DNA from 3 places in the Bradyrhizobium prioriisuperbiae genome. Region 3 is predicted to be linked to each of the others. Evidence: predicted binding sites of a transcription regulator. Region 3 holds the regulator's gene; each other region holds the start of a gene.
What was found. Region 3 encodes LexA, which represses DNA repair genes until DNA is damaged. Its sites were predicted from a motif close to TGTTCNNNNTGTGTTCNG; they were not measured.

Region 1: a site for LexA is predicted at 2,738-2,755, ahead of RS897_RS39320 (ImuA family protein). Genes of this name have one in related genera too.
Region 2: a site for LexA is predicted at 2,763-2,780, ahead of recA (recombinase RecA). Genes of this name have one in related genera too.

The regions. Positions count from the first base shown of each region.
Region 1 covers NZ_CP135921.1:8,468,724-8,473,083, forward strand. Annotated here, with positions in the region: gene RS897_RS39310 (error-prone DNA polymerase) at 1-361, opposite strand, end outside; gene RS897_RS39315 (Y-family DNA polymerase) at 358-1,980, opposite strand; gene RS897_RS39320 (ImuA family protein) at 1,871-2,674, opposite strand; gene RS897_RS39325 (putative DNA modification/repair radical SAM protein) at 2,835-4,082, shown strand; gene RS897_RS39330 (UdgX family uracil-DNA binding protein) at 4,092-4,360, shown strand, end outside.
Region 2 covers NZ_CP135921.1:5,534,361-5,538,720, forward strand. Annotated here, with positions in the region: gene RS897_RS26110 (LCCL domain-containing protein) at 1-486, opposite strand, end outside; gene RS897_RS26115 (c-type cytochrome) at 576-1,055, opposite strand; gene RS897_RS26120 (GNAT family N-acetyltransferase) at 1,381-1,887, opposite strand; gene RS897_RS26125 (hypothetical protein) at 1,994-2,230, shown strand; gene RS897_RS26130 (hypothetical protein) at 2,281-2,478, opposite strand; gene recA (recombinase RecA) at 2,894-3,982, shown strand.
Region 3 covers NZ_CP135921.1:7,163,867-7,168,226, reverse strand. Annotated here, with positions in the region: partial or broken gene RS897_RS33600 (ComEC/Rec2 family competence protein) at 1-453, shown strand, start outside; partial or broken gene RS897_RS33595 (transcriptional repressor LexA) at 680-790, opposite strand; gene RS897_RS33590 (hypothetical protein) at 799-1,359, opposite strand; gene lexA (transcriptional repressor LexA) at 1,636-2,334, opposite strand; gene RS897_RS33580 (molybdopterin molybdotransferase MoeA) at 2,524-3,735, opposite strand; gene moaC (cyclic pyranopterin monophosphate synthase MoaC) at 3,748-4,311, opposite strand; gene trpC (indole-3-glycerol phosphate synthase TrpC) at 4,321-4,360, opposite strand, start outside.

The DNA of each region.
Region 1 (4,360 bases), 1.3 Mb from region 3:
CCAACAGATCCGGAAGCGTCAGATGACACTCACCCTTCTCGGCCCTGAGCTTGCCAACGCTCAGCAGCCGACAGAGCCTGCCATAGGCCGGGCGATCGCGCGGATAGACCAGAATGTCCGGGGTATCATCGCTGAAGACCAGCCGCGCCCCAATCAACAGCTTCGGCTTGTGCTCGACCTCGTCATTGTCGAGTTCGCTGTAGGCGCGCACAACGCCTGCCAGTGTGTTGCGGTCGGCAATTCCAATCGCTGGCAACCGAAGCTCGCTCGCCTCATGAACATACTCCTGCGGTTGCGAGCCGCCGCGCAGAAACGAAAAATTCGTGGTGATGCCGATCTCGGCATAATCAGGCGTGCTCATGCGAACAGACCGTGCATGAACCATTTCGGGGATACCGGCTTGCCGTCGTCGTCAACCGTCTCGGTGCCGTAAAGCCCATCCCGATAGAGCCAGAAGCGCAGACCGGCCTCATCTTCCACCCGGAAATAATCCCGCGTCAGCGCCTGCCCCTGAATCCGCCACCATTCCATGGCGATGCGCTCGGGGCCTTCCGCACGCACCACCGCATGGGTGGCGCGCCGCCATTTGAACCGCGCCGGCGGACCATCCGGCACCTGTGCAATCACATCGATCGCTTCGGGCTTTTCGAACAGGCGCAGCGGCCGCAGCGGCGGCTCGGCCGAAACTCGTTGTGGCCAAATGGCTTGCGATGCGGCCGTGAACTGGTGCTGCGCCGGAACGGCAAGAGACGCCCGCTCCGGAATATGCGTGTCTTGCGGCAGATATACCAGAATGCGCCGGCCGCCGATCCGCGCCGCGATCCGGTCGATCAGCGCCGACACCTCGTCATTATCCTGGGCATGGGCGTCGAGATCGCGCTGCTCCTGGACCACGGTCTCGACATGACTGGCCGACAGCCGGATCAGATCGAAGCCGAAGCCAGGGTCGAGCGGATCGGCCAGCGCATCGAGCTTCTCCCGGAACAATCGCTCCACCATCTTCGTTCGCGTCACCGGCCGGCCGGCTTCGACCGCGATCAGGCGCACCGCGCCGTCGGTGCGGAAAAAACTGGCTTCGAGCCGGCGCGCGCCCTTGCCATGGCGCTCCATCGCCGTCATCAGCATTTGCGCCAGCCGGTCGAGGGTGGCGGTGATGGCGAGATCGGTGGCGATCGGTTCCGGAAAACGCTTCTCCACCATATAGTCCGGCAGCAGCTTGCGCGGCGAGATCGGCGCATCGCCCTGCCCCAGCGCCTGCTGCAACGTCGCCACAAAAGCCGCGCCGAACCGGGCCGCGATTTCGTGCGGCGCGCGCGCAGCGACATCGCCGATGGTCTTGAGACCGGCACGGCGCAGCCCGCGCGTGATGGCGTCGTGGGCTCCCAAGGCATAAACCGGCAGGGAATGGACGGCAGCGGCCTCGCCACCCTCGGGAATCACATGGCCGCGTGTCGCCATCGCCACCGCGCGCGCGCAGCCCGGCGTGCCGGCAATCGCGGCGTTGACCACAAAGCCCTGGCGGTCGAGCGCCTCGCAAAGACTGCGCATCATCGCCGCCTCGCCACCGAACAGATGCGCGCAGCCGGTAACATCAAGGAACAGCCCATGCGGTGGATCGAGCGCCACCAGCGGCGTGAAGCGGTCGCACCAGTCGGCGATGGCGTTCAGCGCCTGCCTGTCAGCCGCATCATCGACATCGAACACCCGCACGTCCGGGCAGATGGCGCGTGCATTGGCGAGCGGCAGTCCGACTTCAAGCCCGAGATCGACCGCAACATCGTTCAGCGCCGTGATCTGCAATGCGTTGCTCTGCTTGCCGACAACCACCCAAGGTTCAGCAGCAGCCTTGGTAGCAGCAACCTTGGTCACCTCAGCCGGCGCGGCGCCTGAGCGTTGCAACTGGCGCTTGATACGATCGGTCGGCAGGCGCGGCAGCCGCAGGCTGAGGATGCGCCGCCGGTTCACGGAAAAGGCACTCATCACATTTCCATTCCATGATCCACTGGCCGGTCTGGCCATGGCGATTACGAACCAATTCAGCGTCGAACACCGGATCGCCCCAAACGCTCCACACCGAGCCGGGTGGAGAGGGAGCGGCGCGAATGACCCAGCGGGTTTCGGCCGTGCTCACCGCGGGCTCCGCCGCGCTGCGCAACACCAGGCAGGTGACACCGGAGGTTTGCGCTGTCAGCGTCAGCTTGCGGCTGGCAACGAGATCGAACTGCCGCGCCCCGCCCCAGACATCCAGCACCACGGCGCCGAGCGCATCGCAGGCGAGCGCATCCGCTGTCACCCGCAGGGCCATGTCGATGTCGGCGGCGGCGACCGTCACGATCAGCCGCGGATCGAGCCCGAGCTGGGCGAGGCCGTTCATCGACACCGGGCCGGTTTCCAGCCCGACGAAATCCTGCCGCACCCACATCACCGGGCGCCGCCGCGCGCTGCGCCAGGCGAGGCCCGCAATGAAGCCGGTGGCCGACGCCGCATGACGGCCTTCCGAGGCGAACACCTCGTGCAGCGCACCGCGCGCAAGGCCGCCCTTCAGCATCGCGTCCGCGCCGCCATGGCCGAGCGCAATACGGTTCACATCGTCATGCTGGCGCGTGGCGCCTGCCTCCAGGCGTCCGATCGCACCCCGCAAATGCGCAAGCGTACTCATGCGTGCGCCGCTCATGCGTCGCTCCTCAAAAATCCCGGCTTCGTCATCGTTGCGGATTGAACGAATGACCGCCGCATTTGTTCATGATATGTTCCAGTAAAGCGGACCGCGTCCCGGGAGTCAATGCCGGGCACCGGACTTTCAATTTTCCACAATCAAACCAATGGATTAAAAGATGGACGTGCAGGGCAAGCTGGAAATCCTCGCGGATGCGGCGAAGTACGATGCCTCCTGCGCCTCCAGCGGCACCGAGCAGCGGGACTCCCGCGACGGCAAGGGAATTGGGTCGACCGATCCGGGCATGGGCATCTGCCACTCCTATGCCCCCGACGGCCGCTGCATTTCGCTGCTCAAGATCCTGCTGACCAACGCCTGCAACTACGACTGCCTGTATTGCATCAACCGCGCCTCCAGCAACGTGCCGCGGGCGCGTTTCACCGTCAGCGAGGCGGTCCAGCTGACGCTCGACTTCTATCGGCGCAACTACATCGAGGGGCTGTTTCTCTCGTCCGGCATCATCCGCAATCCCGACTACACCATGGAACAGGTGGTGCGCGTGGCGAAGAGCCTGCGCGAAGAGCATCACTTCCGCGGCTACATCCATCTCAAGACCATTCCCGACGCCAGCGACGACCTGATTGCCGAGGCCGGCACATACGCCGACCGTCTCAGCATCAATATCGAAGTGCCGACCGAAACCAGCCTCGCCCGGCTTGCGCCCGAGAAGGACGTGCGCGCCATCCGCCGCAGCATGGGCCGGCTGCGCCTGAAACTCGACGAGGCAACGGACTCGTCAGCGAAACATGGCCGCGCAGCGCCGCCTCGCTTTGCTCCCGCCGGGCAGAGCACGCAGATGATCATCGGCGCGGATGCCTCGAACGACCGGACCATCCTGGAGACCAGCGCCAATCTCTACGGCTCCTACAATCTGAAGCGGGTGTATTATTCGGCGTTCAGCCCGATCCCCGACGCGAGCCGCGCGCTGCCGCTGCCGCTGCAGGCGCCACCGCTGGTGCGCGAACATCGGCTCTACCAGGCCGACTGGCTGATGCGGTTCTACGGTTTCGACATCGGTGAACTGACCGAGCCGCTGGAAGACGGCATGTTGCCGCTCGACATCGATCCCAAGCTCGCCTGGGCGCTGCGCCATCGCGATCGTTTTCCGATCGACGTCAACAGCGCCAGCCGCGAACAGCTGCTGCGCGTTCCAGGATTCGGCACGCGAACCGTGAACAGCATCCTCGCGGCACGCCGCGTGACGCATCTGCGTGCGGCCGACCTGGCGCGGCTGCATGTGCCGCGCAAGAAGGCTTTGCCGTTCATCGTGCTGTCCGACCATCGGCCGGCCCCGGCCCTGCTCGACAGCAATCGCCTGCTGCAGTTGCTCCGCCCGCGCCCCGCGCAACTCGGCTTCGGCTTTTAGGGGACTTCAATGCACCACGTGAAACTCGCATCTGAAACCGACTTCGACGGCTGGCGCACCGCTGCACGCGCGCTGGCGATCAACCAAATCGAGCCGGCAGCCGTCAGTTGGTGTGTCGGCGGAGACGCACCGGAGCTGTTCGCGCCATCCCCGCTTCCGGATATCGCCGGACAGCCGGCGTTTCATGTTCCGGCGGCCTTCATCGAGCTCGCCCGCGCCGCAGTCCTGAACCGCGATCCGCAGCGCTTCGGCCTGCTGTACAGGCTGCTGTGGCGTCT
Region 2 (4,360 bases), 1.6 Mb from region 3:
CGCATAAGCCTTGAACGTGCTCGGGCAGACCGAAACACTCGCAGCCGGCGTGGCGGCGCTCGTGCCTGCGCTTTGGCCCGCGGCGGATCCAGTCGCGAAACGGAAACTCGCGTCGTGTGCGCCGGCGTCGAGGGATTGAATGCCGTTTCGGATCGCTCCCGCATACGCCTTGCGTCCCGCTTCGGGAACGATCGTAACCGTGCCGCCGGTCCTGGCGTCGGCCGCGCCGGCATGGACTGCGGCCCGGCACAGACTCGAGTCCGAGGTGTAGACGTCGTTGCCGTAGGTCGGGAATGAATACTGGTTGATGTCGATCTGCTCGCGCGTGCAACTGCAGGTCAGGGGCTCGCTCGTTCCGGCATAGGCCTTGAACGTGCTCGGGCAAACGGACACGGTGCGCTGGCCGGCGGCTTGATCGTTTCCTTGCGCTTGTGCGGCGCCGGCCGCAACAACGCCGAGGACGGCAATGACGGCCTGCAGCTTCATGGCAACATCCTTGTTTCAGTGCTCATCACGATCCGTTGCGCATCCGCGTCTTCCGTGCGGGAAGGCGGCGGGCGCCTGCGGACACGGTCTCATTTTGCGGAGGGCGCGATCTCGGGCGGCACCACCTTCATGACGAACACCGTCGATTTCTCGCCGGGATGGAATGGGCCGGGCACCTTGTTGCTGACCGGTGGCAAGCTCTTGAGGAATGCGGCGATCGCCTGGGCATCCGCGTCGGTGAGGGCGGCCAGACCCCGCCAGGGCATGATCGGCGCCAGAATGCGGCCATCGGGCCGTACACCGGTTCGAATGGCCGTGACGATTTCCTTGCTGCTCCAGCGGCCGATGCCGGTGTCGTTGTCGGGCGTGATGTTCGGGCCGACGAAAATGCCGAGGCCGGGAATTTCGAAGCCGATGTCCGATCCGCCGAGATAGCGCGCCATGTCCGGCTTGCCGGAGAAATAGCCCTGGGTATGGCAATCCAGGCAGCCGCCGAACGCGACAAGATACTTGCCGCGCGCGATCTCGGCCTCGTCCGCACGGGCGTTGCGCGACGGCGCGCCGATCATCAGCGCGGCGAGGACCGCGCTCGCAGCGACGGTAAGCGTATGACGAGCGAGGGGACGACGGTCGGGGATATGACGATCAAGGATGCGAGACATTGGTTTTCCTCGAGCGATTGCAGCAATCGAATTCGGGTTGTTCAAAGACGGTCTGCATACTGCGGCAAGGCCGGGCTCGCGGCCCCCAGAGATGCGTCTCCCGGCAACGAGACATGGTTCAGCACGCGCGGTGTCGAGGGTGGCACTTGCATGCGTCGCGCCGAGATTGCGGCCATCGGCGCGGCGCCGACAAGGGATTTGTGTTCCACCAGGGTGAAAATTTCTCAACCGATCATCGCAGCCAATGATTGCGCCGTATATCGGTCGATCGGGGGAGGCCGAGGCGTTTGACCATCCGCCAGAACGAGACGCCATCCGGCTGGCCGGCCACTGCATGGGCGAATTGCTCCTGAACCGTCCAGTCTTGACGCTCGTAAAACCGGCGCGCGCGATCGTTGCCCGCCACGCAGTGCAGTTTTGCGTGTTCGATGCCTGCGCGCGCCATGCCCTGTTCCGCGCGTGCCAGCAAACACAGTGCGAGCCCGGACCCGCGCCATTGCGATGCGACGAACATCTGGCTGAGCACGTCGTCGTGCCACGCGGCAAAACCGATGATGGCCCGGTCCCGCGCTGTGACCAGCGTGGTCGGCTGCAGCACCGTCATCCGGTCATGAAAGAACGCCACGTCGCGCCGCTCGCATTCTTCCGCCGGCATGAAGCGGGCGTGGGTTTCATGCCAGATGGAATGATAGAGCGCGGCGATCTGCGGCACGTCGGAGGCCAGAGCATGGCGCAGCATCACAAGGCTCCTTTGTCTGGCGGAAACGTCCGCGGCCGGTTATCGTTGCGTGGGCGAGACATGTGCGAACGGACAGTTGCTCAGCCGGAGCATGAGAGGCGCTGCCATGACGATGATCAATCGCAAATTTCACCAGAGCTGGCGTGGGCCGGCTTCGGCCGATCTGGACTCATGGAGTCTTGTCTTCGATGCGGACACCAGGCGCTTGCAGGTGCGCCACGACTGGCAGACGTCCGGGCATAGCGGTTTCGATGAGTGGGAGATCGCCGAATTCCTGCAACAGGCAGGCGAAGCGCAAACAGCGTTGATCGACAGCCTGTTTCCGGTCCCCGTCGACGCCTAACGTCCGGAGCGTTGTTGCAACGTCACTTCCAAAACGTCACTTGAAAAACCTCACTTCAAGGTGTCGGTTTCTTCAGTGCCGCACTTGGTGCAGCGATAGGTGATCGTGTCCTGTCCGACCAGCGCCGGATGAATGCTCTTGATGACCATCCGCCGCGGCGTGTTGCATGTCGGGCAATCGACCACATCGCCCAGGGCATGACAGATTGTGTCGATCCGCCCCTGCGACAGATTCAGGGCTCCAGTCATTGCGACCCTCCCGGGTTGGCGGCCGCTCAAAATCCTTCATGTCACCGAGACACGCGGTTCGTGGGCCGCGCTGAACGCCGTCGAACACCAAATTCAAGCGGTGACAGCTTATTTTGCGCCGTTGCGTTTGATGTTGCTAGTTAATTCGGCGCGGCGGGGCTGGGAGATAGGACTGCGGACAAATGTTGCCGACCTATGGGCCGGCGAGCCAAGCCCCGCTTCCATCGCCCCGAAATCAAACCAGGCCACCAGGGGACAAAACAGCCCAGCACCCGGATTCAAAAAAGAACATATTGCGAACTTAGAACAAATAGTGTACGAATGTTGCATCAGTTCAGCCGAGCGAGTCTCGGAGCTTTCGACCCGAGCCTTTCGTTGTCCCCCCGCCGAATCCCGTCCATAAGGAGCGCGACCAATGTCCCAAGCTGCTTTGCGTATCGTTGAAGGAAGTTCCATGGACAAATCAAAGGCTTTGAGCGCCGCCCTGTCCCAGATCGAACGCCAGTTCGGCAAGGGCTCGGTGATGAAGCTCGGCAAGAACGACAAGTCGATGGAAATCGAGACGATTTCGTCGGGCTCGTTGGGGCTGGACATCGCGCTCGGGGTCGGCGGCCTGCCCAAGGGACGCGTGGTCGAGATCTATGGACCGGAATCCTCGGGCAAGACCACGCTCGCTTTGCATTGCGTCGCCGAGGCCCAGAAGAAGGGCGGCATCTGCGCTTTCATCGATGCCGAGCACGCCCTCGATCCGGTTTATGCCCGCAAGCTCGGGGTCAATGTCGATGAACTGCTGATTTCCCAGCCCGATCATGGCGAACAGGCGCTGGAAATCGCCGACACGCTGGTGCGTTCGGGCGCGATCGATGTACTGATCGTGGACTCGGTCGCAGCCCTGGTGCCGCGCGCCGAACTCGAGGGCGAAATGGGCGATGCGCTGCCCGGCCTGCAGGCGCGCTTGATGAGCCAGGCGCTGCGCAAGTTGACCGCCTCGATCAACAAATCCAACACCATGGTGATCTTCATCAACCAGATCCGCATGAAGATCGGTGTGATGTACGGTTCGCCCGAAACCACCACCGGCGGCAATGCGCTGAAGTTCTATGCTTCGGTGCGCCTCGACATTCGCCGCATCGGCGCGATCAAGGAGCGCGAGGAAGTGGTCGGCAACCAGACCCGCGTCAAGGTGGTGAAGAACAAGCTGGCGCCGCCGTTCAAGCAGGTCGAATTCGACATCATGTACGGCGAGGGCGTGTCGAAGATGGGCGAGATCCTCGATCTCGGCGTCAAGGCCGGCATCGTCGAGAAATCCGGCGCCTGGTTCTCCTATGACAGCCAGCGTCTGGGACAGGGCCGCGAGAACTCTAAGGCGTTCCTGAAAGCCAATCCGGACATGTCGGCGAAGATAGAAGCCGCGATCCGCCAGAGCTCCGGCCTGATCGCCGAGCAGATTCTCGCCGGTACTCCCGAGAGCGATGCCGACGGTGAGGAGCCGGCGGAAGACTAAATCTTCCGGGCGTTCCCAAGACCATTGTTCAGCGCGTTGTCCATGCCCTGAAGCCGCTTCGTGGGGCAACCACGAAGGTGGAATCCGGTTGGCAGGAGATGGGCCACGCTCGGTTGAACCGGGCGTGATGGCTGGGACTTGGGGCTTCCGGACTCTGGAGCTCGAGTTCGCTGTGACTTGAATTCGCTTTGAGTTGAATTCGCTGTGACTTGAGTTTCACCACACGGGCGTTGAGGACATTGAGTTGCCGATGTCGTCAGCGCCCGCTGTGTTTTTGCCGCTCGCGTCCTGACGCTCGCTTTGATGGTCCGTGCGTGGGCGAGCGCCGCGGGAGTGAGCCAACGGGGCGCGCGCTGGCGCGGACCCGTCGGTTCATTC
Region 3 (4,360 bases):
GGCAAGGATGCTTTCCTGGTCAAGGAGTGGCTCGCGGCGGATGCGGATGCACGCATCGCGACTGATCCGTCCCTGATGGAAGGCGTGTCATGCGACGGCGCCGGCTGCGTGGTCGAGATGCGTGATGGGTCTCTGGTGGCCTTGTCGATCAGGCCGGATGCGTTCGCCGATGATTGCGCGAGAGCAGCGCTTCTCGTCTCCCACGGGCAGCCGCCTGCCGATTGCGCGGCGTACGTGGTCGATCAGGCGCGGTTGCGCCGGTCTGGCTCCCAGGCGCTGCGCCGCAGGGACGGCACCTTCATCGCCGAGGCGCAAAAGCCGGCAGGCCGCGACCGTCCCTGGGCGCCGGCTGTGCCGATTGAGGAGGGGCAGGCGGCAAGCGCACCCAATCGCACCGGCGATCGTCCGGTGGACGTGACACCCGCCGAGAGCGATCGCCTGTCTGACGATTAGCGCGATATCGGGAGCGACGACGAGCCACTGGCAACCTTGAACCGAACGCGCGCAAGAGGCGTCCAATAAATCGCAAGGGATTGCTGTTGAGGATTAATCTTGGATTAACCATCCGAGCCCAGCATCGGCCCATACGCGGCGGAACCGGACAGTGCCGGGCCGGCAGCCGCAGGAACAAAGCCGGCGGCGTAATGCCCGCCGGCTTTTTCTCGGTTCAAAATTCGCTTCAGTAACGCCGGAAGATGCTGACCTGCTTGCCTTGGATGCGCACGCGGTTGGGCGGCGGGATCCGTACCTCATAGGCGGCGTTCGAGGGCTCGAATGCGGTCGAGGTTCCGGTCGACGTCACGTCTGAAATCGGTCGTCAGTCTGACGATCGAAATGCATCGCGAGCGTCGCTGCAAGCGCGATCTCGCGCTGTCGCGTCCTGTAAAGTCCGTAGGCAATCAGTCCGGCGAAAAGTACGGTTATTGTCGTTGTGATCAGAACCAGCCACCCGATCCTGGCAGGATCGTGGATATCGGGGGCATAGATCGGATTTTCGCACGTCGTTTTTCGTGGATAAACTTGGAAGAGTTTTCCCGGACGGTATTCGGTTGACCACGAATTGAAGTTGAGCCGAACCGCTTCGCAAGCAACCATGCCTGTCGTCGTGCGCCGCTCGAACCTGATCACCGCCTCGGTCCATTTGGGATAAAGCGGTCTGTACTTCCTCTTCATTGGAACAGCGGAGATGATGGTTGCAGGGGACGGCGACGTTTCGGCGACGATCTTTTGTGCGTTGATTTGTCTGATGTATGCGGTGCCGCAGGCGATACTTACAATCCCGAACAGGATGACGAGCGTTGTGCACATCAACAAGAATGGCGCATCATCTTCCCGAACCGAGGAGAGAATGCGAAACATTTGGCAGGTCCCTCGCAAGCGAGAGCCACGATCTGCAGCAGCTCTCCGGATCGATCAAATCGTCGTAGTGGCGCGACCCGGTGGATTCTAGGGCCCGACGGTGAATCAACCATTGTTTGATTCTTTGAACCCGGGGGTGTTGCGCGCGGTATCGTTAATGATGGACGGGACAGGCGCTGCGGGCTTGCTGCCGTCGGTCGGCTATGCACACGCGCAAAAAATGCCCGGCGGATGTCATTCCGCCGGGCGATTGTGGGCCGGATAACTTGAGACGCTTCAGTAACGCCGGAAGATGCTGACCAGCTTGCCCTGGATGCGCACGCGGTTGGGCGGCAGGATCCGCACCTCATAGGCGGCGTTCGCCGGCTCCAGGGCGATCGAGGCGCCGCGGCGGCGGAAGCGTTTCAGGGTGGCTTCTTCCTCGTCGATCAGGGCGACCACGATGTCGCCGGTGTCGGCGCCTTCGGTGCGTTGGATCAGCGCCATGTCGCCGTCGAGAATGCCGGCCTCGACCATCGAATCACCGCGGACCTCCAGCGCATAGTGTTCGCCCGAGGCGAGCATCTCAGGTGGTACGTTGATGGTGTGGCTGCGGGTCTGCAGCGCCTCGATCGGCGTACCGGCCGCGATGCGGCCCATCACCGGAATGGCGACCGGACGTCCGCCTTCATCTTCCGAGGTGGAGCGAACCACCCGGCCAAGATTGCCCTCGATGACGCTGGGGGTGAAACCCCGGCGTCCGCCGCCGTTGTTGGCGGCTTGCTCGGGCATCTTGATGACTTCGATCGCGCGCGCCCGGTTGGGCAGGCGGCGAATGAAGCCGCGCTCTTCCAGAGCGGTGATCAGGCGATGAATGCCGGATTTGGAGCGCAGGTCGAGCGCGTCCTTCATCTCGTCGAACGAGGGGGGCACTCCGGCTTCCTTCAGCCGCTCATTGATGAAGCGGAGAAGTTCGTATTGCTTGCGCGTGAGCATCTTACCATTCCCCCAAAATACGGCGCTGTCACAGCCGCAGGTCTGTCAGTTGAGTCTGTCAAGTTGAGTTCAGTCGATCGAGCCGAAGCGCTTAACAGGGACTCGTTCGAAACAAATCATGAACGGACACTATATGTTCCATATGTGTTCCGCAACCTCTTAATTTACGGTCAACAAATCGGAGAATGCCTAGAGGGGAAGCTTAAGGATGAAGCACGATGACCCCGCGGCTGCCGCTGCAGCGAATGGGGGCCGCACGATCAGCGCCTGCGCGGCGGAGAGATTCCCGAGCAGCGAGCTGTCCTGCTTGCTCACCGCGGTCGCGATCGGCAGACCGTCGGAGCGCAGCTCGAGACGCGCGCGCAGGTAATCCTGCCGCTGATCGTTTTCCGGCAGCGGGCCGCCGAGCAGGGCCGCCTCCAGCGGCGGATGAATATCGCTGCGGCCGGAGAGGGCCCGGATCAGCGGCGCCATGAACAGGAAGCCGCAGACATAGGAGGACACTGGATTACCGGGTAGCCCGAGGATGCGCATCGATCCGAGCCGCCCGTGCATCATCGGCTTGCCGGGGCGCAGCGCGATCTTCCAGAACGCCATCTCGACGCCTTCCGCATCGAGCGCGGACTTGACCAGGTCATGATCGCCGACCGAGGCACCGCCGGTGGTCACCAGGATATCCGCGCCGCTGTCGCGCGCGCGCCGGACCGCAGCTGTTGTGGCCTCGAGCGTGTCGCCGACGGTGCCGAGATCGATCGCTTCGGCGCCTTCCGCGCGCGCCAGCGCCTGCAGCGCATAGGCGTTGGACGAGATGATCTGTCCGGGACCAGGCGCGCCGCCGGCCGCGACCAGTTCGTCGCCGGTCGCGAGAATCGCCACCTTGGGACGCTGCCGCACCGGCAGCGTCGTATGATTCATCGAAGCGGCCAGCGACAGCGCGCGGTCGGTCAGGCGCGCCCCACGGTGCAGCAGCACGTCGCCTTCGCGGAAATCGACACCGGCGGGGCGGATGTGGCGTGCCGCAACCGCGCGCTCGTTGACAATGACGATGTCGCCGTCCCGATCGGTGTCTTCCTGTATCACCACCGCGTCCGCGCCGTCGGGAATGACGCCGCCGGTGAAGATGCGGATGGCATTGCCCTGCTGCAGCGTGCCGGTGAAGGGACGGCCCGCGGCGATTTCGCCGGTGACGGTGAGGCGCGCGGGAACTGTGGCGACGTCAGCCGCGCGCACCGCGTAGCCGTCCATCGCCGACATCGGATTCGGCGGCTGGGTCCGCCGCGCCGCGACGTCGCGCGCCAGAACGCGATGGTAGCCTTGTTCGAGCGTGACAGATTCTTCCGGCAGCGGGTCCACGCCGGACACCACCGCGGCGAGCGCATCAGCAACCGGCATCAGCGCCATCGGAAACTCCCGTCAGTCTTGTTTCGTTCTTGTGCGCGCTTTGCCGGTGCGTGAATCACGGGATGTGTCATCATCCGTCATGATGAAGTGCCCGGATTTGCCGCCCTTCTTTTCAATCAGGCGGATGGCCTCGATCCGCGCACCGCGCTCCACCGCCTTGATCATGTCATAGATCGTCAGGCAGGCAACCGAAACCGCCGTCAGCGCTTCCATCTCGACACCGGTCGGGCCGGTCACCTTGACGGTAGCGGTGACGCGGCATCCCGGCAGCTTCTTGTCGGGCGCGATATCGATCGTGACTTTCGACAGCGCCAGCGGATGGCACAACGGAATCAGTTCGGATGTCCGTTTCGCCGCCATGATGCCGGCGATCCGCGCGGTGCCCAGCACATCGCCCTTCGCCGCATTGCCTGACACGATCAGATCGAGTGTCGCCTTGGAGACGATCACATGTCCCTCGGCCACCGCCAGACGCTCGGTCGCGGGCTTGGCCGAGACGTCGACCATGCGCGCCTCACCTTTGGCGTCGATGTGGGTGAGGGCGGTCTGCTTGAATGACTTGCTCGATTTGGCCATGTCAGGTGGTCAATGCGCCGCGGCCGCAGGCTCGCGCGCCAGCAGCGTT